DNA from 3 places in the Scandinavium sp. UTDF21-P1B genome. Region 2 is predicted to be linked to each of the others. Evidence: predicted binding sites of a transcription regulator. Region 2 holds the regulator's gene; each other region holds the start of a gene.
What was found. The regulator PurR, encoded in region 2, represses purine synthesis genes. The targets are predictions, from matches to a motif close to CANGCAAACGTTTGCNTG.

Region 1 (7,871 bases), on a different contig from region 2:
TCCATTCGCTTTGTTGACCAGATGGGCTGGGCCGCGCTGATGGTCGGCATCGCGCTCGGATTACGTCAGCTGGTTCAGCAAGGCTTGGGCATTTTCGGCGGCGCGATAGCCGATCGCTTCGGCGCCAAGCCGATGATCGTCACCGGCATGCTGATGCGTGCAGCAGGTTTTGCCACCATGGCGATTGCGCAGGAACCCTGGATGCTCTGGCTCTCCTGCATCCTTTCCGGGCTCGGCGGCACACTGTTCGACCCGCCACGCGCGGCGCTGGTCGTAAAACTTGTGCGTCCACACCAGCGAGGACGCTTCTTCTCTATATTGATGATGCAGGACAGTGCAGGGGCGGTTATTGGCGCCCTGCTCGGCAGCTGGCTGCTGCAGTACGATTTCCGTCTCGTGTGCAGCGTGGGCGCAGTGCTGTTTATTCTCTGCGCGGCATTTAACGCCTGGTATCTCCCGGCATGGAAGCTTTCGACGGTGAAAACGCCAGTGCGTGAGGGGCTGTCGCGGGTGATGAGTGACAAACGTTTTGTCACCTATGTGCTGACCCTGACCGGCTACTACATGCTGGCGGTACAGGTGATGCTGATGCTGCCGATTATGGTGAACGACATCGCCGGAACGCCCTCGGCAGTAAAATGGATGTACGCCATTGAAGCCACGCTATCGCTGTCGCTGCTTTACCCTATCGCACGCTGGAGCGAAAAGCGTTTTCGCCTCGAGCATCGTCTGATGGCCGGATTGCTGATTATGACGCTGGCGATGCTGCCCATCGGGCTATCCGGCAACCTGCAGCAGCTGTTCACCCTGATTTGCCTGTTCTACATCGGCTCAATCATTGCCGAACCGGCGAGAGAAACCCTGAGCGCCCAGCTCGCGGATCCTCGCGCACGCGGCAGCTACATGGGCTTCAGTCGTTTGGGCCTCGCCTTCGGCGGTGCGCTCGGGTACGCGGGCGGTGGCTGGCTGTTTGACGCCGGTAAAGCCATCGCCCAGCCGGAGCTGCCGTGGGTGATGCTTGGCGTAATTGGCATCATCACGTTTTTGGCGCTGTGGTGGCAGTTCAGCGCCAGGCGCGCCTCAACGGGGATGGTCGAGCCAGGGGCTTAGCGTTAACTGCGGTAACAATTCAGCGGATTCTGCTGGCACGTCTTTGGCTGACAGGGCATGCTGCTTTGTGTCAGGATGAGACAAAGGCATCATGTTGAGGAACCCCATGAAAAAGATGTTGATGGTCGCCACGCTGATCGTGAGCGGCCTGTTGGCAGGCTGTAACCAGCTGACGCAGTACACCGTAAGTGAACAGGAAATTAATCAGGCGCTGCAAAAGCGCAATAATTTCTCCAAAGATATTGGCCTGCCAGGCGTGGCGGACGCACACATTGTGCTGACGAATCTCACGAGCGCTATCGGGCGTGAGGAGCCGAACAAAATTACGCTCAACGGCGTAGCGAATCTCGATATGACTTCGCTGTTTGGCAACCAGAAAGCGACCATCGATCTGAAGCTCAAGGCGCTCCCGGTCTTCAACAAAGAGAAAGGGGCTATTTTCCTCCAGGAGATGGAGGTGGTGGACGCCACGGTGAAGCCTGAGAAGATGCAATCCGTGGTGCAGACCATGCTGCCTTACCTGAATCAGTCTTTGCGCAGCTACTTCAATAAGCAGCCGGCTTACGTTTTGCGAGAAGATGCAAGCAAAGGTGAAGCGCTGGCGAAGAAATATGCCAAAGGCATTGAGGTCAAACCCGGCGAGATTGTTATCCCCCTCACCGACTAGGCCGTTTCATCGTAAACGGGTGCCCTGGCGCCCGTTTTTTTTACAGAAAGGAGTGCAAAGGAAAACGTTTCCGTTTAACCTTAGTGCCCGGCAAAAATAGCCCTTCTTAACCAGCCGGAGCCCTCTATGTCATCCCAGTCCCAGATCCTGAAAATCCGCCGTCCCGACGACTGGCATATCCATCTCCGCGATGGCGATATGCTGAAAACCGTGGTGCCTTACACCAGCGAAGTGTACGGCCGGGCGATTGTGATGCCTAATCTGGTGCCGCCGGTCACAACCGTTGACGCCGCCATCAGCTATCGCCAGCGCATTCTTGATGCCGTACCTGCGGGCCATGAATTTACGCCGCTGATGACCTGCTATTTAACCGACACGCTCGACCCGAATGAGCTGGAGCGCGGCTTCAATGAGGGCGTATTCACCGCCGCGAAGCTCTACCCGGCCAACGCCACCACTAACTCCAGCCACGGCGTGACCAGCATCGATGCTATCATGCCGGTGCTTGAGCGTATGCAGAAGCTCGGCATGCCACTGCTGGTACATGGCGAAGTGACTCATGCGGAAATCGACATCTTCGACCGCGAAGCGCGTTTTATCGAAACCGTTATGGAGCCAATGCGCCAGCGTCTGCCCGCGCTGAAGGTGGTGTTCGAGCATATCACCACCAAAGATGCCGCCGAGTACGTGCGAGACGGTAATGAGCTGCTTGCCGCAACTATCACGCCGCAGCACCTGATGTTTAACCGTAACCATATGCTGGTCGGCGGCGTGCGCCCTCACCTCTACTGTCTGCCGATCCTCAAGCGTAATATTCACCAGCAGGCGCTGCGTGAGCTGGTCGCCAGCGGGTTTGAACGCGTATTCCTCGGTACCGATTCCGCACCGCATGCCCGTCATCGTAAAGAAGCCAGCTGCGGCTGCGCAGGATGCTTTAACGCGCCGACCGCACTTGGCAGCTATGCCACCGTGTTTGAAGAGATGAACGCCCTGCAGCATTTTGAAGCGTTCTGCTCGCTTAACGGGCCACGCTTCTACGGCCTGCCGGTGAATGACAGCTTTATTGAACTGGAGCGCAAAGAGTGCCAGGTGACCGAAAGCATCGCGCTGACGGATGACACGCTGGTTCCGTTCCTCGCGGGTGAAACCGTACAGTGGAGCGTCAAACGTTAAAAATTGTTTGTCCCCTGTTGTAAGTTTCCCAAACTAACTGTATAAATATACAGTATATTACACAGGGGGCACATTATGCGTATTGAAGTGACCATTGCCAAAACCACCGTTTTACCCGCGGGCGCCATTGATGCGCTCACCAGCGAGCTTTCCCGCCGTATTCTCAGCCAGTTTCCGGACCGGGACGGTCAGGTGAGCGTGCGCTATGCCGCCGCCAATAATCTCTCCGTCATCGGTGCGCCAAAGGAAGACAAAGATCGCATCAGCGAAATTCTTCAGGAAACCTGGGAGAGCGCTGATGACTGGTTTAATCCTGCCTGAATCGCTGAATAAAATTAAACAAACGCTCCATTCTGTGTCATTTTTTGCCGGGTCGCCCCGGCTTTTTTGTTTTTTTATTCGCTTCTTTTTTAACCTTTTTCTGATTGCATCGCTTTTTCTTTTAAAAAATAGCGAACTAACTGACGCTTTATTGTTCAAAAAAACGAAAGATGCAGAAAAAGATGTTGCGGATAAGCTAAAAATTCGAATATTTTCTTGATTGTTGATATAATTAGTTTGCTTCAGAAAACACGCATTGAACCTCGAACCGTTGTCTTTAAACACGCAAATAAGGGGTTATGATGGAAAAGAATAATGAAGTCATCCAGACCCATCCCCTCGTCGGATGGGACATCAGCACCGTAGACAGCTATGACGCGCTGATGCTGCGCCTGCACTACCAGAACCCCGCACAATCGAGTCATCACGAAGCAGAGATCGGTCAGACGCTATGGTTAACGACCGATGTGGCCCGCCAGTTTATTTCTATTTTAGAAGCGGGCATCGCCAAAATTGAATCCGGCGATTTCCAGGAAAACGAGTATCGAAGGCATTAGCGCTTAATGCTGAAATTCACGCCACAGGCACCTACGGGTGCCTTAATTATTTCTGCCTTGTCACGCACATTCAGATTAATTACCCTGCTGAATAAAGAAAAGAGCTGAGAGATACGCATGAACTACGATCTAATTATTATCGGCAGCGGTTCTGTCGGTGCCGCCGCAGGTTTTTATGCGGCCCGCGCGGGGCTGTCGGTTCTGATGACCGATGCCCATCTGCCACCGCATGCTGAAGGCAGCCATCATGGCGACACACGACTGATTCGTCATGCCTATGGCGAGGGCGAAAAATATGTTCCGCTGGTACTGCGGGCACAGACGCTGTGGGATGAGCTGGCTGAAATCAGCGGCGAAGAGATTTTCGAAAAGACCGGCGTCATCAACCTCGGTCCGGCGCACTCTGCTTTCCTGGCAAACGTTGAGCACAGCGCCCGCCAGTTCGGCCTGAACGTTGAAAAGCTGGACGCCACGGCGCTGATGGCCCGTTGGCCTGAAATTCGCGTGCCTGAGGATTACATCGGCCTGTTTGAACCGGCCTCCGGCGTATTGCGCAGCGAACTGGCGGTAAAAGCCTGGGTGGAACTCGCCCGGGAAGCAGGCTGTGCGCAGCTCTTTAATTGCCCGGTGACGGCCATAAAGCATCATGCCGACGGCGTCACGGTAGAAACAGCGGAAGGGAGCTATACGGGAAAACGCCTGCTGGTCAGCGCCGGAACATGGGCAACAAAGCTGCTGCCGGACCTCCCTGTCCAGCCGGTACGTAAAGTGTTTGCGTGGTTCCAGGCCGATGGCCGTTACAGCCGGAAAAACAACTTTCCGGCGTTTACCGGCGAACTGCCGAACGGCGATCACTATTACGGCTTCCCGGCAGACGATAACGAGTTGAAAATCGGCAAGCATAACGGCGGGCAGCCCATCACCTCTGCAGAGGAGCGCAAACCGTTTGGTGCAGTGGCAACGGACGGCTCGGAAGCATTTAACTTCCTGCGCACAGTTCTGCCAGGCATCGGCGGCTGCCTTCACGGTGCCGCCTGTACCTACGACAACTCGCCAGACGAAGATTTCATTATTGATACCCTGCCCGGCCAGCCATCGACACTTGTCATCACCGGGCTCAGCGGACACGGCTTTAAGTTCGCTCCGGTTTTAGGTGAAATTGCCGCTGACTTTGCCCAGGGCAAAACGGCGGCATTCGATCTTTCGCCCTTTAGCCTGTCGCGCTTCAATCGCTGACAGACAGCAAAAAGCCCGGCGCATGGCCGGGCTTCTGGTAACAACACAATGCTGCAACGTGCATATCATTATCTGGTGAACAACATCCGCGAACACTTCGTGGTATGGATTGTTCTGTGGCTGCTGCTGGCCGTCATCGATCTGGTTTACATCTTTTTTTACTGACCTTTACTCGGGTCAGGAATGCCCAGTTTCGTATTCAGCCGCCCGCGCGATTTATTGAAAATCTTATTGCCGTTTTCGCGTCCGGCACGGCGGCGGCGCTGCTCTTCCTCTGGTAGCGCCCGCTCTTCCTGACAGAGATCGCTACAGCAACCACTGTACTTCTCAGCACACGCCGGACACTGAATGAACAACAGGTGACAACCGTCGTTCAGGCAGTTGGTGTGCGTATCGCACGGCGTACCGCACTGATGGCAGTGAGCAATAACGTCGTCGGAAATACGCTCGCCCATGCGTTCATCGAAGACAAAGTTTTTGCCGATAAAGCGTACCGGCAGGCCCTGTTCACGCGCGCGTCGGGCATATTCGATGATCCCCCCCTCAATATGCCAGACTTTGCTGAAGCCTTTGTGCTTCATAAACGCGCTGGCCTTCTCGCAGCGGATCCCGCCCGTGCAGTACATGACGATTTTTTTATCGCGATACTCTTCCATCATTTCGACGGCTTTCGGCAACTGATCGCGGAACGTGTCAGCGGGAATTTCCAGCGCGTTCTCAAAGTGGCCTACTTCATATTCGTAATGGTTACGCATGTCGATAAAGACCGCATCCGGATCGTCGAGCATGGCGTTGACTTCCGCCGCCTTCAGATAGTCGCCGACGTCGCTTGCGTCAAAGGTTGGGTCATCAATGCCGTCTGCCACGATGCGTTCACGCACTTTCATGCGCAGCACCCAAAAGGACTTTCCATCGTCGTCGAGGGCAACGTTAAGACGCAGGTTGTTCAGCGCCGGATCGAAGGCGTAAAGCCGTTCACGAAACGCCTCAAATTTGCTTTGCGGAACGCTGATTTGCGCGTTAATGCCTTCATGAGCCAGATAGACCCGGCCAAACACGCTCAGCGCAGAGAGCGCCTGATAAAGCGCATCGCGGGTCGATTGTGGGTCAGCAATGGTGAAATATTTATAGAATGAGACTGTGGTGCGCGGCTCGGTTTCGGCCATCAGCTGCGCTTTCAGTTGCTCATTCGAGATGCGGTTATGCAACACTGGCATGGTGTGGTTCCTGCATTATCGATGAGAAAATTCGCGGCCCGCATCATATAGCATGCGCTGCGAATTTACATCCCCACATTTTGCGCTACATTTCCCTCACCTCAAATAATCAGATTAAATAACAACTGCCGGAAAAACCGCCTCGTATCCGACCTGGTTTGGGTGAGGGGCAAAAAAATGCGATAATAGAACCGGTTGTCAAAAAGAACAGGAAACAAATGACGCATTTACCGAAATTTTCTGCTGCGCTGCTTCACCCTCGCCATTGGCTGAGCTGGCTGGGCATTGGTGCTTTATGGCTGGTGGTTCAGCTTCCTTACCCTCTGCTGTACCGTCTTGGCAACTCTCTGGGCCGTCTGGCGCTGCGTTTTATGAAGCGGCGCGCGCGCATTGCCTACCGTAATCTGGAACTTTGTTTTCCAGATATGGACGAAAAAAAGCGCCATCAGTGGGTCGTGAAAAACTTCGAATCCGTCGGCATGGGCCTGATGGAAACCGGCATGGCGTGGTTCTGGTCCGATAAGCGCATGGCACGCTGGAGCGAAGCAACCGGCGTGGAGTACATCCATGCGCTGGAAGCCGAGAAAAAAGGCATTCTGCTGATCGGCATCCACTTCCTGACGCTGGAAATCGGCGCCCGCATGTTTGGCCTGCACGCTTCACCGGGCATTGGCGTCTACCGCCCTAACGACAACCCGGTTATTGACCTGGTGCAGACCTGGGGACGTATGCGCTCCAACAAAGACATGCTCGATCGTAAAGATTTGAAAGGCATGATCCGCGCGCTGAAAAACGGCGACGTTATCTGGTATGCACCCGATCATGACTACGGTCCGCAGGGCAGCGTATTTGTGCCGCTGTTTGGCGTCGACCAGGCAGCAACCACCTCGGGCACCTATACGCTGACGCGTATGTCAAAGGCGTGCATCGTGCCGTTTGTACCGCGCCGTAAGCCGGACGGCAAAGGCTATGAGCTGATTATTCTTGAGCCAGAGTGTTCGCCTCCGCTCGGCGATGCCGAAACGACCGCCGCATGGATGAACAAAGTGGTCGAACAATGCATTCTGATGGCACCGGAACAATACATGTGGTTGCATCGCCGCTTTAAAACCCGGCCTGAAGGCGTGCCTTCCCGCTACTGATCTCCTCAGCTTTACTCTTCCGGGCAGCGCAGGCTCGCCCGGCATACCTCTTCTGATCGACAACTATCGCTATATTTTCTCTTCCTGCTCTGTTTCGTTGATTGCAGTCATGATTTAGCAGGCGCATAATTAGCCTGCTTATTACCTCATTGCTGATTAATTTATGCTCTCCTCAGATGTCCCCATTAGCTGGAAACGGAATCTCACTATTGCCTGGATTGGCTGCTTTCTCACCGGCGCCGCATTCAGCCTGGTAATGCCTTTTCTGCCGCTTTACGTTGAACAGCTTGGCATTACGGGCCATAGCGAACTGAATCTGTGGTCAGGACTGGTCTTCAGCATTACCTTCCTGTTTTCGGCAATTGCCTCTCCCTTCTGGGGCGGCCTTGCGGATCGTAAAGGCCGCAAAATCATGCTGCTGCGCTCCGCTCTTGGGATGTCGATTGTG
Region 2 (7,871 bases):
CCCTTGCCGAAAGGCCTTCCGTGGTGAATGGAGGGAAATCCGTTCCCTCGTTAATCGCTAATTTTTATCGTATTTATGTAATACCGGTCTCAGTATAGGCCGCAAAAATGTCAGGTTCAATAAAAAATGTTAGCAAACTAATGACCGAATTATTACATAATTGCTAACGTCATTATGCGTGAGATTCTTCGGCCACTTTGTCATTCGCCGTGGCCTGCATCCGGTAGCCTAGGGCCGCCAGTACGACCGTCGCAAGCATTACGCTGGTCGTGGTCAACAGCGGAGTGGCAATCAGTGTCGAGACCACCAGGCTTGCGAGGAAGCACAGCCCCAGCTGCAGCGTATTTTGCAGCGCTGCCGCGCGACCAGTCGCCTGCGGGAACGGACGCAACGCCTGCGCCACGACAATCGGATAGATTGCGCCGTTCGCCATCGCCATAAGGCAGAAGGGGATGAGCAAGGCGGTCAGCGAGCTGCCAGCGGTGAGACCGACGGCAAAGGTGCCAGCGACGCTCAGGGCAAAGGCCATCAGCAACCACGGAAGCATCTGCTGACCTTGCCATTTTTGTAGCGCCGCGCGACAGCCATAACCACCTACCAGGAAAGCGATAGTCTGTGGAACGTAGCTCAGGCCGATCACCGTCGGGCCGTAGCCCATTGCATTCAGAATGAACGGTGATCCGGTAAGCCAGGCGAAGAAGCTGGCGGAGCAGGCGGCATAAATGAGTACGTTACCGCGATAATCCTGCGAGCGCAGCAGGGCCATAAAGGTCAGCGGCTTTTCTTCTTGATGGAATTCCCGGGCCGGTTTTTTCAGGCGCAGGGCCGGGATCATCAGCAGGAGCGTAATCCCGAACAGCGTCGCGAAGATGGCCTGCCATTCGAAGTGATGCAGGATCCAACTGCCCAGCAGCGGCGCCAGCGCCGGAGAAAGCCCCACCAGCGGCATGATGGTGGCGAAAATTCGGTTGGTACGCTGGGCTGGGTAATAATCGGTGACCATTGCCTGCCAGGTAACGGCTGCGGCGCATACGCCAACGGCCTGCACAAAGCGCAGCACCAGCAGCAGCGTGGCATCGCGTACCCACAGCATGCCGATACAGCCGACAGCGAAGATGGCAAGGCCGATTAGCAGCACGGGTTTCCGTCCGTAGCGATCGGAAAGCGGCCCCCACAGCAACTGAGCGAAAGCAAAACCGGCCAGGAACAGACTCAGGCTTGCGCTAACGGCGGCTGCAGGGGTTTGTAAATCATTCTGAATCGCGGCAAAAGCGGGCAGATACATGTCGGTTGCCAAAAAACCGAGCACGCTTAAGCCCCCCAGCCAGCATAAAAATCCTTTCCCAGGTTGCATCATCTTTCTCTTTCTCATTGCAGGTGTACCAGGCTGCTGAGTGTAGGGAGTGCAACTTCGCTTGTGAAACGCTAATATTTGTCTGGTGAATTCAAAATTTTTGCAGGCAGAAAATGTGGTCTGAATATTCCCTTGAAGTGGTGGATGCGGTCGCCCGCAACGGAAGCTTTAGCGCGGCAGCGCAGGAGCTGCACCGCGTGCCTTCAGCGGTAAGCTACACCGTGCGTCAGCTCGAAGAATGGCTGGCAGTGCCGCTGTTTGAACGACGTCATCGCGACGTGGAGCTCACCCCCGCTGGCGTCTGGTTTTTGAAGGAAGGGCGGTCTGTTATCAAAAAAATGCAGATCACCCGTCAGCAGTGCCAACAGATCGCTAACGGATGGCGTGGCAATCTGGCCATTGCCGTGGATAACATCGTGCGCCCGGAGCGTACCCGGCAGCTGATTGTCGATTTCTACCGTCATTTCCAGGACGTGGAGCTGTGCGTTTTCCAGGAAGTGTTCAACGGCGTCTGGGATGCACTGTCGGACGGGCGAGTTGAGCTGGCGATCGGGGCAACGCAGGCGATTCCGGTCGGTGGACGCTATGCGTTTCGCGATATGGGCATGCTGAGCTGGAGCTGCGTGGTGTCGAATCAACATCCTCTGGCTCAAATGCCGGGACCGCTGAGCGACGAGGTGTTGCGCAACTGGCCTTCTCTGGTGCGCGAGGATACCTCCCGCTCTTTGCCTAAGCGCATCACCTGGCTGCTGGATAATCAGAAGCGTATCGTGGTGCCGGACTGGGAATCTTCTGCAACGTGCCTTTCGGCAGGGCTGTGCGCCGGAATGGTGCCAACGCATTTTGCACGGCCTTACATCGATAGCGGCGAGTGGGTGGCATTGGATCTTGAGAACCCGTTCCCGGATGCGGCATGCTGCCTGACGTGGCAGCAAAATGATATGTCCCCGGCCCTGAGCTGGCTGCTGGAGTATCTTGGGGACAGCGAAACGCTAAATAAAGAGTGGCTGCAGGAGCCGGATTGACCGGCTCCGCACAGAGATTAGCGGCGGTAATCGCGGAACGGGCCGTCTGCCACTGAACGGCGCTCGATCAGGCGTGGGTGGACCTCAATGGACTGTGACTCTTCGCGCTTGTTGACGATTCGGTCCAGCAGCATATCGAAGGCGGCTTCCCCAAGGGAATCCTTTGGCTGATGGATGGTGGTCAGCGCTGGGGTGAAGAAGCGAGCGTTGCGCACGTTGTCATATCCGATCACCGAAATATCCTGAGGCACGCGAAGGCCGTGTTCATCGGCGGCACAGAGTGCGCCCATCGCCATGATGTCACCGCCACAGAAGACCGCGGTAGGGCGTGGCTGTTGCGCAATCATCTGCTGCATGGCGCGGTAGCCGGATTCCGGTTCAAAGTCGCCCTGAACGATCCAGTTTTCCGGCACGGTAATTTGCGCTTCTTCCATGGCTTTCATGAATCCGGCCAGACGGCCAGCGCCGGTGTTGCGCTCCATTGGGCCTGGGATCACGCCGATATCGCGGTGGCCGCGTTCGACCAGGTAGCGCCCGGCAAGATAGCCGCCCTGGAAAGCGTTATCGATCACCGAGTCGGTGAAGTCGGCTTTGGCTTCACCCCAGTCCATCACGACCATCGGAATATGGCGATACTCTTCCAGCATGTCGAGTACCGGCTGCGGATATTCAGAACACATCACCAACAGGCCATCGACGCGCTTTTGCGCCATCATAGAGAGATAAGCACGCTGTTTTTCCAGGTTGTTCCAGGCGTTGCCAAGAATCAGGGTATAACCCTTTTCGAAACAGTTTTTTTCAACGGCTTCAATGATTTCCGCAAAATAAGCCGCTTCACTGCTGGTGGCCAGCAGGCCAATAGTTTTGGTGTGATTGACCTTCAGGCTGCGCGCTACGGCACTTGGGGAGTAGTGCAGCTCTTTGATTGCCGCCCACACGGCGTTGCGTGTTTCTTCTGCGACAAAACGCGTCTTGTTAATAACATGTGACACGGTTGTAGTGGAAACGTTTGCGCGCTTCGCTACATCTTTAATTGTTGCCATTCGTTCTCACTCCAGACCCTTTCCTTACGCCTGATGACCGGCACGTAAACGTTTGCCTTTACACACCCTTAACACAATTCATTTGAATTGCGGTACGCCGGGATACGACACAGGACGACAGGAGGGGGTCAATGGCTGGTACGCTTTTAAATTAGCGTGGAATTTTGTCTGATTCTGAGGCAAAGGGGAAGAGAAAAATCGCTATGGCTCTAAAACCTGGAAGATTTTCAGCCTGAAGTGTGCAAAAATGAGCAGGCTCACTTTTGTTGTGGGGATAAAAAGGAGAATAATTGATGAGTACCGACCTGAAGCTCTCTCTGATGACCACTGTGATCGCTCTGGCACTCATTGTCGCCGCCGGGCTGACTGCGGTGTTACACTGATTTATCCGGAGGGAGAGTCCTCTTCCTCCATCACCACCCCCGTCTGATTGTTACCAAATTAGCAAAAATCTTTTGCCATTTTGTTTACTTCTGTTTTTTTGTGATTGATGTCATGCTTTTGACTTCTGTTGTCGTGCCCTTTACTGGAAAGGGTTAACCGGAGTCGTAACATGAAAATCAATTTTCCACTGCTGGCGTTGGCAATCGGCGCATTTGCTATCGGCACTACCGAGTTCTCGCCCATGGGGCTATTGCCCGTTATCGCTAAAGGCGTGGATGTTTCGATTCCCGTAGCAGGCATGCTGATCAGCGCTTACGCAATCGGTGTGATGGTTGGCGCGCCGTTAATGACTCTGCTGCTGTCACATCGCGCTCGCCGCAATGCGCTTATCTTTCTGATGGCGATTTTTACGCTCGGCAACGTGCTGTCGGCTATTGCACCGGACTACACCACATTATTGCTCTCTCGCATCATCACCAGCCTTAACCACGGTGCTTTCTTTGGTCTGGGATCTGTTGTGGCCGCGAGCGTGGTGCCCAAACACAAGCAGGCGAGCGCGGTGGCAACCATGTTTATGGGGCTGACGATTGCCAATATCGGCGGTGTACCGGCAGCGACCTGGCTGGGTGAAACCATCGGCTGGCGTATGTCATTCCTGGCAACGACCGGTCTGGGCGTGGTGGCGATGATGAGCCTGTGGTTCTCATTACCAAAAGGCACCGGTGGTGAACGTCCGAATGTGAAGCAGGAAATGTCCGTGCTGATGCGTCCCCAGGTTTTATCTGCGCTGTTAACCACCGTTCTGGGCGCTGGCGCGATGTTTACGCTTTACACTTATATCGCACCGGTGCTGCACAACATTACCTCAGCGTCGCCGCTGTTTGTTACGGCAATGCTGGTGCTGATTGGCGTTGGGTTCTCCATCGGTAACTATCTGGGTGGTAAGTTTGCTGACCGCTCGGTGACCGGCACGCTGAAAGGTTTTTTACTGCTGCTGATTGCCGTGATGGTGGCGATTCCGTGGGTAGCGCAGAACGAAATCGGTGCAGCGATAAGCATGGTTGTCTGGGGTGCTGCGACGTTCGCCGTGGTTCCACCTTTACAAATGCGCGTTATGCGCGTGGCGCACGAAGCTCCGGGGCTATCGTCCTCGGTCAATATCGGGGCATTTAATCTGGGCAATGCGCTGGGCGCGGCTGCTGGCGGAGCGGTTATTTCCGGTGGTCTGGGCTACAGTTTTGTGCCAGTGATGGGCGCGGTTATCGCGGGTGTGGCGCTGCTGGTGGTGCTGTTCAGCGGCCGTCGCCAGCCTGAAGAAGCGTATTCCAGCCACTGATAATATGCCCGGCGGCAGGCACCGCCGGGCCAGGCATTATGCCGCCAGGTTCTTCGCGACAAATTCCCAGTTTACCAGCGCCCAGAAGTGCTCGAGATAGTTCGGACGGGCGTTACGGTAGTCGATATAATAGGCGTGCTCCCACACATCTACGGTCAGCAGCGGTTTTGCATCCGTCGTCAGCGGCGTGCCTGCGTTCGAGGTGGAAACGATAGCCAGTTTGCCGTCCGCTTTTTTCACAAGCCAGGTCCAGCCTGCACCGAAGTTTTTGACGGCTGCATCGGTAAACTGCGCTTTGAAATCCGCAAAGCTGCCGAAGCTTTCGTTGATGGCCGCAGCGACAGCGCCTGCAGGTTCGCCGCCGGCGTTGGGTGCCAGGCAGTGCCAGTAGAAGGTGTGGTTCCACACCTGAGCGGCGTTGTTGAACACGCCCGCTTCAGAAGTGCGAACAATATCCTCCAGCGTTTTGCCTTCAAAAGCCGTGCCTTTGATCAGATTGTTGAGGTTGGTGATGTAGGTCTGGTGGTGTTTTCCGTAATGGTATTCCAGCGTTTCAGCAGAAATGTGCGGCGCGAGAGCGTCTTTTGCATACGGTAATGCAGGTAATTCGAATGACATTGCTTATTCTCCCTATTATTTTAAGACTCAATAACCCTGTATTGAGTATGGATAGGGTAGCAAATTAAAAGATGTGGCTAAAGAGGAACTTACCCCGACGCTGAAACGACGGGGCAGGGGATCAACGAATGGTTTTCGGCGTCATTACGCGGCGAGCACCAACGTAGTGGTTGGCCCAGTAGTCTTCACTGAGGGAGGTAATCTGGATATCTCGCCCGGTACGTGGAGACTGAATAAATTTCCCGCCGCCAACATACACGCCAACATGATCGGCAGTGCCGCGACCACGAGTGCGGAAGAAGACCAGATCGCCACTTTCCAGTTCACCACGTTCAACGGCCCGGGCATCACGCAGGTGATACATCTCATTCGCGGTGCGAGGAATGCGGAACTTGACCAAATCTTTATACGCATAATAGACCAGACCGCTGCAGTCGAAACCGGTGCGCGGCGACGTACCACCCCAACGGTATGGCTTACCAATCTGGCCCATCAGTTTATTCATTGCGGTTTTCTGCGCTTTTTGCACGCGGACTTTATGCGCATCGGCAATGGTCAGCGGTTTGACTTCCTCGGTCACGCATTTCTTTTTATGCCCCTTGCGAACGCTGCATTTCTGCACCATTTTTGCCGAAGCGGTTTTCAGGGCGGGGCTGTGGGTTTTGCGCGTGGAGGTCTTTTTGCTGGCGGAAATAGCAGGTTTGCTCTTGAGCGTGGTTTTCTTTTTGCTGGTTGTTTTTGTTTTCGCAGTGGTTTTGCTTTTGTTGCCGCTGGTTCGTTTTTTACGGTCCGTCTTGGCCTGATGCGATTTCTGGGATGCGGAAGACCGCGCCTGTTCAGACGCATGAGACAAAGGCGTAATCGACAACGATGTAAACAGTAAAGCACAGAGCGTGATCGAGATTTTATTTATCCGCGCCACTGAGCATTCCTCTGTTAGGCAGGCAAACAGTCATGCCTGGGTATGATTGACAAAACGCATCAATTCTAATGCATAAAAACCTTGGTTGTTAATACACTTTTTCTATTGAATGATCCATTTCGTTAGCAACTGCAAAAAATTACATCAATTCGGACATAAGGCGCACGAAAAACGCTCAAGTTGTTCTCGGAGTTTGCCGATAAACACATATTTTTAAGGCAACTTTACGGCGTCAGAGGTAAAATGCATTTGCGTGAACAAAATGTTATTTCTGACGGCTGCCGTTGGCGTTACACTTAGCAGCTACAGTCATAAAAAAGAAGTTTGAGGAAGCAAGACAATGAGCACGACTCTTGAGAAAATCCAGACCCAAATCGCCGAAAACCCAATCCTTCTGTACATGAAGGGGTCTCCGAAGCTGCCGAGCTGCGGTTTCTCTGCTCAGGCGGTTCAGGCGCTGTCTGCCTGCGGTGAGCGCTTTGCTTACGTAGATATTCTGCAAAACCCGGACATCCGCGCCGAGCTGCCTAAGTACGCAAACTGGCCGACTTTCCCGCAGCTTTGGGTTGACGGTGAGCTGGTTGGCGGCTGCGACATCCTGATCGAAATGTATCAGCGCGGTGAACTGCAGCAGCTGATCAAAGAGACGGCTGCGAAGTATAAAGACGACGAGCAGGCGGCAGAGTAATCCTGCTGGCAGCATAAAAAAAAGCGACCTTCAGGTCGCTTTTTTTATTACGCATTTTCAGCGACAGGCAACGGCCAGCCGCCGAGACGTTTCCACCGGTTGACGATTTCACAAAATAGCTGCGCGGTCTGTTCAGTGTCGTACAGCGCCGAATGCGCCTGAGTACCGTCAAATTCCATCCCTGCCGTGATACACGCTTTTGACAGCACGGTCTGACCCAGTGCAAGGCCGCTCAGCGCTGCGGTATCAAAGGTCACGAACGGGTGGAAAGGGTTACGCTTAAGCCCGGCTCGCTCGGCGGCGGCCATCATAAAGCTGTGATCGAACGTGGCGTTGTGGGCGACCATAATGGCGCGGTTGCACTCCTGATCCTTCATGCCCTTGCGTACTTCTTTAAAAATGGCGTGCAGCGCATCGTATTCGCTGACCGCGCCGCGTTCCGGGTCATTCGGATCAATGCCGTTAAACGCCAGCGCTTCAGGCACCAGGTTTGCGCCTTCG
Region 3 (7,871 bases), on a different contig from region 2:
CGTAATACTCAGGATCCTGCGGATTGCCCCACTCCTCGAATTCTCCGGTCGTGAGCGGGATGGACTCATCCAGCATGGTTGTTACCACGTCCACAAACGGCACCTGGGCAATGACGCCATGGAACAGCTCCGGTCGTTGATTAATTGCCACGCCCATCAGCATACCGCCCGCGCTGCCGCCCATGCCGTAGCAGAGCGACGGGTTGCCATAGCCCTGCGCCAGCAGCGCATCGCAGACGTCGAGATAGTCGTTAAAGGTATTATTTTTCAACAAGAACTTGCCGTCTTCATACCACTGCTGCCCAAGCTCCCCGCCGCCGCGAACGTGGGCAATGGCGAAGACAAAGCCGCGATCGAGGAGACTCAGGCGGCTACTGCTAAAGTCGGCATCCATGCTGGTACCATAGGAGCCATAGCCGTAGACCAGCAGCGGATTATTGCCCTGACGAAAATGCTCGCGGTGATACACCAGTGAGACCGGCACCTCAACGCCGTCGCGGGCTTTAACCCACAGATGCTCACTGCGATAGCGGCTGGCATCGAACCCTTTCACCTCCTGCTGCTTAAGCACCGTACGTTCGCCGGTATCCATGTTCAGCTCAAACAGCGTGTCCGGCGTCGTCATCGACGAATAGCCGTAGCGAAGCCGTGGTGTATCCGGTTCGGGGTTATAGGCAAGCCAGGTAACGTACGCCGGATCGTCGAAGGCAATTCCGAACGACTCCCGGGTTTTGCGGTTGATTTGGCGCAGGCTGGTTAAGCCGTGCTGACGCTCTTCCACCACCAGCCAGTCGGTAAACAGCGTAAAGCCTTCGAGCATCACCTCCTCACGCGGAGGGATAAGCGCCTCCCAGCGACTTTCGTCGCGGACTGACGATCGATAAAGACCGAAGTTTTTTCCCTCGCGGTTCGAGCGCAGATAAAAGTGATGCTGGAAATGGTCAAGGCTGTATTCATGATCTTTACGGCGAGGAAGGAAGCACAGCGGCTGCGCATCCGGCAGCTCCGCATCCAGCAGCAGCACTTCGCTGGTCGTCGCACTGGCAAGATGAACGATCACGTAATGTTTTGAACTGGTTTTGTGCAGGCTGACGTAAAACATGTCGTCCTGCTCCTCATACACCAGCTCATCTGCCGACATCGGCATCCCGACGGTGTGCCGCCAGACCTGGAAAGGCAACAGCGTGGTCGGATGCTTACGCACGTAATACAGCGTTTGCGAGTCGTTACCCCAGACAAAATCCGGCTCCACGTTTTCCAGCGTTTCCGGATACCAGTTCCCGTTTTCCAGATTGCGAATGCGTAAGCCGTACTGGCGGCGGGAGAGAAAATCTTCGGTGATTGCGAGCAGCGTATTGTCCGGTGAAACCAGGATCCCGCCAAGCGTATAAAACTCGCTATGAGCCGCTCGCTGATTGCCATCGAGCAGCACGTCCCAATCGTCCCATACTTCTTTCAGCACCGACTGGCGTTGAAAAATAGCGTATTCGCATCCGGGTTCGTAAACGCGTCGGTAACGGTAGCCGTTTCTGCTATAGGGCGCGGAGACTTCACGTTCAGGAATGCGATCGACAATCTCCTTGAGCACTTTATCCTGCAAGCTGCGCTGCGAGGTCATTACCTCGTGCCCGTAGTCATTTTCCTGCTTAAGGTAGTCGAGCACGGCGGGCTGCACGCGGTCGTCGTCGCGCAGCCAGTAGTAGTTGTCGATGCGGGTATCGCCATGAAGCGTCATGGCGTGCGGAATTCGTTTTGCTTTTGGTGGCATGTCGTTGTTCTTCTGCAAATTACCTCCTCTAAGGGTGGCAAAAGTGCAGTGCGATGCAAGCGAAACATGCTCAGAAAGGATTAAAGTGCCTGTTTTTGCGCCCTTAAGTCCGTTTCGATGCCGTCGCGTACCTCCTGCGGGATCGCCAGCGCGTCACCCAGCGCGTTCAGATAGCTACGCTCCATAAAGTGGTCAACGTCGATGGCTGCACAGCTCAGGAAATAGAGCTCAAGCGCTTCCTCCTCGTTGCGAACATCCTTTGCAAGTCGCTGAGGATCCAGCGGTTGAGCAATCGCTTTTTCCACCAGCTCTCGCCCCTGCGCTTCCACACCGGCCTCACGCAGCTGCCGATCGATAATGGCCCGCTCCTTGTCGTCGATATGGCCGTCGCTTTTGGCCGCAAAAACCAATGCCAGGATCAGACGCTCTGTCCGCAGATCCACGGGGCTGGTATGCAGACCATACTCAGGTTCGCTCTGATGCGCAGCGCGAACTTTCTCTTTGTATTTGTTCCATAACACGCTGCCAGCAACGGCACCGCCGCCAACAAGCAGCGCGCCGGTGCCGTATTTTGCCAGCAGCTTACGTGAGGATTTACTGGCGACCAGCAGCCCGGCAAGCCCACCAAGCGCGCCAGGCACCAGCAGTTTGTTAAGCCCCGAATCACCCGGCGATTTAGCAGAAGATTGTCCAAGCAGAGACTGAAGTTGATTGAGCCAGTTTGCCATATTGCCCTCCCGGCATTGCAAAGAATTCTCTCAGACTAAGCGAGGCGATGTCAGGAAATGTCTGTGACAACTAAAGATGCGCAAAGTATCGGACGTACGCCCTCAGAAGACACACGCAAACGTTTTCGTGTATACTGCAACCCTCTTTTTACTGTGGAAATGCGTTATGACTCAACTAGGCACCGCGCTGCGTCCGGCAGCAACTCGCGTCATGTTACTGGGCTCTGGCGAGCTGGGTAAGGAAGTGGCTATTGAATGCCAGCGTTTGGGCATCGAGGTGATTGCCGTCGATCGCTATGCAGATGCGCCAGCGATGCAAGTAGCGCACCGCTGCCACGTGATCAACATGCTCGACGGGCAAGCGCTGAAAACCCTGGTTGAGCAGGAAAAACCTGACTTTATCGTGCCAGAAATTGAAGCTATCGCCACTGATATGCTGATTGAGCTGGAGCAGTCTGGCCAACATGTTGTGCCCTGCGCACGCGCAGCAAAACTCACCATGAACCGCGAAGGCATTCGTCGCCTGGCGGCGGAAGAGCTTGGCTTGCCAACCTCCAGCTACCGTTTCGCCGACAGCGAGCAGAGTTTTCGCAAGGCGGTAAAGGAAGTCGGCCTGCCCTGCATCATCAAACCGGTTATGAGCTCCTCCGGCAAAGGGCAGAGCTTTATTCGTAGCGAAGCGCAGCTCCCCGCCGCCTGGGATTATGCTCAGCAGGGCGGTCGGGCAGGCGCAGGCCGTGTGATTGTTGAAGGCGTAGTTAACTTTGATTTCGAAATCACGCTGCTGACCGTCAACGCTGTAGACGGCGTCCATTTCTGCGCTCCGATTGGTCATCGGCAGGAAGATGGCGACTACCGCGAATCCTGGCAACCGCAGCAAATGAGCGAGCTCGCACGGGAACGTGCCGAAACCATTGCTCGCGAAGTTGTGCTGGCGCTTGGCGGCTACGGCCTGTTCGGCGTGGAGCTGTTTGTCTGCGGCGATGAGGTCATCTTCAGTGAAGTCTCTCCTCGCCCGCACGACACCGGCATGGTGACAATGATTTCACAGGATTTGTCAGAGTTCGCACTGCACGTCCGCGCTTTCCTGGGGCTGCCCATTGGCGCAATTCGCCAGTATGGCCCTTCGGCTTCGGCGGTAATCTTGCCACAGCTGACCAGCAGCAATGTCCGTTTCGGCAACCTTGATGCCGCCGTGGGCGCGGGCGTTCAGATTCGCTTATTTGGTAAGCCAGATATCAACGGCACGCGTCGTCTTGGCGTGGCATTAGCTACAGCAGAAGAGGTAGTAACGGCGGTGGAACGGGCGAAAGCTGCGGCTGGTGCCGTGAGCGTTAGGGCATAAAAAAAGCGCCGGATGGCGCTTCGCTTATCAGGCCTACGGGGTTTGTAGGCCTGATTAGGCGCAGCCGCCATCAGGCAGCCGCGCATAAGTACGGATATTACTTCGCGCCTTCCACCGCTTCACGAGCGATTTTAGTAATGCGTTCGTAATCACCGGATTCCAGCGCATCCGCTGGCACCAGCCAGGAGCCACCGATGCACAGCACGCTTTTCAGCGCCAGGTAGTCACGGTAGTTGGCCGGAGAGATGCCGCCAGTCGGGCAGAAACGGATGTGTGCAAACGGACCTGCAATCGCCTGCAGCGCTTTGGTGCCACCGTTGGCTTCAGCCGGGAAGAATTTGAACTCTTTCAGACCGTAGTCCATGCCAAGCATCAGTTCAGAGACGGTGCTGATACCCGGGATCAGCGGAATGGTACCTTCGGTGGCTGCTTTCAGCAGAGGCTCGGTCAGTCCAGGGCTGATAGCGAACTGCGCGCCAGCTTCGGTGACTTCTTTCAGCTGCTGAACGTTGGTCACGGTGCCTGCACCGACAATGGCTTCAGGCACTTCTTTGGCGATAGCGCGGATAGCGTCCATTGCACAGGCGGTACGCAGGGTCACTTCCAGCACGCGTACGCCGCCGGCAACCAGCGCTTTTGCCATTGGCACTGCGTGTTCCAGTTTGTTCACCACAATTACCGGCACTACCGGGCCGTTGGTCAGGATTGCTTCTGCACTTGTTTTCCAGTTTTTCATCAGAGTTTTTCTCTCGCCAGAATGAGTAATCTTGTCGTATTAAAAAGTGATGCAGGTCGCGCCCTGCTCTGCACCGGAGAGTTTCTCGCGCAGTGCGCTGAACAGCTCGCGCCCTGTTCCAACCCGTGATGCGCTCAGATTCGGCAGATGCGGCTTACGTGCAGCCAGTTCGGCTTCATCCACCAGCAGCGTCAGCTCGCCGGTCTGGCCGTTCACGCGAATCATGTCGCCATCGTGAACTTTTGCCAACAGCCCACCGTCGTAAGCTTCAGGCGTGACGTGGATTGCTGACGGCACTTTACCGGATGCGCCAGAGAGTCGACCATCGGTGACTAACGCAATTTTGAAACAACGGTCCAATAATACACCTAATGGCGGCATAAGTTTATGCAATTCTGGCATGCCGTTCGCTTTTGGCCCCTGAAGGCGCACCACCACAACACAATCCTTGTCCAGCAGGCCCGCTTCAAATGCAGGCAGGACGTCGTGCTGGCTCTCAAACACCACCGCAGGCGCTTCGATAATCTGGTTTTCCACCGGTACGGCAGAGGTTTTCATCACCGCGCGGCCCAGGTTGCCGCTCAGCACTTTTGTGCCACCGTGATGGGAAAAAGGTTTGTCGATGCAGGCGATTACCGCCTCATCCAGGGAGGCCTGAGCGCCTTCGCGCCAGTCCAGCTCGCCGTTGTTGAGCCACGGCTCCATGGTGTAACGCTTCAGGCCATGACCGGCAACGGTTTCAACATCTTCATGCAGCAGGCCGCCTTTCAGCAGTTCACGGATCAGCACCGGTACACCGCCCGCCGCCTGGAAGTGGTTGATGTCTGCCGGGCCGTTCGGATAGAGACGCGCCATCAGCGGCACCACTTCTGAAAGCTCAGAGAAATCATCCCAGTTGATGATAATCCCCGCCGCGCGGGCCATCGCCACCAGATGCATGGTGTGATTGGTGGAGCCGCCCGTTGCCAACAGCGCCACAATACCGTTAACCACCACTTTTTCGTCGAACATTTTGCCCAGCGGCATCCACTCGTTGCCGTTACCGGTCATGCGGGTGACCTGGCGTGCCGCCGCCGCGGTCAGTACATCACGCAGAGGCGCATCCGGATGAACAAACGAAGAACCCGGCAGCTGCATCCCCATGAACTCGATAACCATCTGGTTGGTGTTCGCGGTACCGTAGAAAGTACAGGTGCCTGGCGCGTGATAAGACGCCGCCTCGGACTCGAGCAGCGCCATTCGGTCAACCTTGCCTTCCGCATATAGCTGGCGAATACGCACTTTTTCTTTGTTTGGCAAACCGCTCGCCATCGGGCCAGACGGAATGAAAATGGACGGCAGATGACCAAAGGAGAGCGCCGCCATCGCCAGGCCCGGAACTATTTTGTCGCACACGCCGAGGTACAACGCGCCGTCGAACATATTGTGAGAAAGCCCTACTGCCGCAGACATGGCGATCACTTCGCGGCTCAGCAGGGAAAGTTCCATCCCGTCCTGGCCCTGGGTCACGCCGTCACACATCGCAGGCACACCACCGGCAACCTGGGCTACGGCATTCACGCCGTGCAGCGCTTTACGGATGATGTCCGGGTAGTGCTCGTACGGCTGATGGGCCGAGAGCATATCGTTGTAGGAGGTGATGATCGCAATGTTGTTGCGTAACATGCTTTTCAGAGAGGCTTTGTCGTCTGGCTGACAGGCGGCAAAACCGTGCGCCAGGTTACCGCAGGCCAGGTGAGAGCGCTGGACGGTGTCGGACTTCGCCTGATGAATGCGGGAGAGGTAGGCACTACGGGTCTCTTTCGAACGCTCGATAATGCGATTTGTTACGCGTAACAATGCAGGATTCATAAAAGCTCCTCAAATTCTGAGTGTCCGGGCTTTAGCATTAACACGGAATTCAGGAGTCATTAACAATGCTGAAACGCGCTTGTGCTGTAGCCCAGGGGCAAATTTATCTTGCGTCAGTGTAATAAAAAAAGCCCCGGCGGTGAACCACCCGGGGCTTAAAAGCATAATTATCACACGAGATGCTGTGTCAGATCATGTTACCGGTAAAATACCCAGATCGGAGTAGCGTCGGAACTTACTCAAACTCGTTCCAGGAGCGGCCGTCGCGGGTGATCATTGCGACTGAAGCAACCGGACCCCAGGTGCCTGCCTGATACGGTTTTGGCGCATCCTGATCGGCGGCCCAGGCTTCCGTAATCGAGTCGACCCACTTCCACGCCTCTTCCACTTCATCGCGACGCACAAACAGCGCCTGAATGCCGCGCATGGTTTCCAGCAGCAGGCGCTCATAGGCATCAGCCAGATGCGTTTCGTTGAAGGTTTCGGAGTAGCTCAGATCGAGCTTAGTGGTTTGCAGGTTGTGTTTGTGATCCAGACCCGGCACTTTGTTGAGGATCTGGATATCCACGCCTTCGTCCGGCTGCAGACGAATAGTCAGCTTATTCTGCGGCAGCTCCTGCCAGGACTCTTTGAACAGGTTGAGTTCCGGGGTTTTGAAATACACCACAACTTCAGAGCATTTGGTCGGCAAACGTTTACCGGTACGCAGATAGAACGGCACGCCCGCCCATCGCCAGTCGTCGATATCCACGCGGATAGCCACGAAGGTTTCAGTATTGCTGCTTTTGTTCGCGCCCTCTTCTTCAAGATAGCCAGGCACTTTTTTGCCCTGCGCGAAGCCTGCGGTGTACTGACCACGTACGGTTTTGTCGCGCACGTTGGAGCGGTCAATGCGGCGCAGGGATTTGAGCACTTTCACCTTCGCATCACGAATGCTGTCGGCGCTCAGATCGGACGGCGGCGACATCGCAATCATGCACAGAATCTGCAGCAGGTGGTTCTGGATCATGTCACGCATCTGCCCGGCCTGATCGAAGTAACCCCAACGGCCTTCGATGCCCACTTCTTCCGCCACGGTAATTTCCACGTGATCGATAGTGCGGGAATCCCAGTTGTTAACAAACAGGGAGTTGGCAAAACGCAGCGCCAGCAGGTTGAGCACCGTCTCTTTGCCGAGGTAGTGGTCAATACGGTAGACCTGGCACTCTTCGAAGTATTCGCCCACCTGGTCGTTGATTTCACGTGAGGTTGCGAGCGAAGTGCCCAGCGGTTTCTCCATCACAACGCGCGCCGGTTTGGCGTTGAGCTTCGCTTCGCCAAGGCCTTTGCAGATAGCACCGAAGGTGCTTGGCGGCATCGCGAAATAGTTAATCGTCACGCGCTCTTTCTGGTCGAGCATTTTGCCAAGACGGGTGAAGGCTTTGGTATCGTTAACGTCAAGAT

Region 1: a site for PurR is predicted at 1,835-1,852, ahead of pyrC (dihydroorotase). Genes of this name have one in related genera too.
Region 3: a site for PurR is predicted at 2,609-2,626, ahead of purT (formate-dependent phosphoribosylglycinamide formyltransferase). Genes of this name have one in related genera too.

What each region holds. Positions count from the first base shown of each region.
Region 1 covers NZ_JBFLVD010000011.1:270,789-278,659, reverse strand. Annotated here, with positions in the region: gene mdtH (multidrug efflux MFS transporter MdtH) at 1-1,110, shown strand, start outside; gene AB1287_RS07880 (lipoprotein) at 1,217-1,777, shown strand; gene pyrC (dihydroorotase) at 1,904-2,950, shown strand; gene dinI (DNA damage-inducible protein I) at 3,026-3,271, shown strand; gene bssS (biofilm formation regulator BssS) at 3,574-3,828, shown strand; gene solA (N-methyl-L-tryptophan oxidase) at 3,946-5,064, shown strand; gene AB1287_RS07855 (DUF2770 family protein) at 5,116-5,229, shown strand; gene trhO (oxygen-dependent tRNA uridine(34) hydroxylase TrhO) at 5,223-6,281, opposite strand; gene AB1287_RS07845 (Kdo(2)-lipid IV(A) acyltransferase) at 6,500-7,423, shown strand; gene mdtG (multidrug efflux MFS transporter MdtG) at 7,587-7,871, shown strand, end outside.
Region 2 covers NZ_JBFLVD010000010.1:119,134-127,004, forward strand. Annotated here, with positions in the region: gene punC (purine nucleoside transporter PunC) at 173-1,357, opposite strand; gene punR (DNA-binding transcriptional activator PunR) at 1,468-2,379, shown strand; gene purR (HTH-type transcriptional repressor PurR) at 2,397-3,422, opposite strand; gene AB1287_RS06230 (YnhF family membrane protein) at 3,716-3,805, shown strand; gene AB1287_RS06235 (MFS transporter) at 3,976-5,142, shown strand; gene sodB (superoxide dismutase [Fe]) at 5,179-5,760, opposite strand; gene AB1287_RS06245 (C40 family peptidase) at 5,882-6,682, opposite strand; gene AB1287_RS06250 (Grx4 family monothiol glutaredoxin) at 7,023-7,370, shown strand; gene rnt (ribonuclease T) at 7,418-7,871, opposite strand, start outside.
Region 3 covers NZ_JBFLVD010000025.1:97,795-105,665, forward strand. Annotated here, with positions in the region: gene ptrB (oligopeptidase B) at 1-1,768, opposite strand, end outside; gene AB1287_RS18335 (tellurite resistance TerB family protein) at 1,849-2,496, opposite strand; gene purT (formate-dependent phosphoribosylglycinamide formyltransferase) at 2,663-3,841, shown strand; gene AB1287_RS18345 (bifunctional 4-hydroxy-2-oxoglutarate aldolase/2-dehydro-3-deoxy-phosphogluconate aldolase) at 3,939-4,577, opposite strand; gene edd (phosphogluconate dehydratase) at 4,617-6,428, opposite strand; gene zwf (glucose-6-phosphate dehydrogenase) at 6,664-7,871, opposite strand, start outside.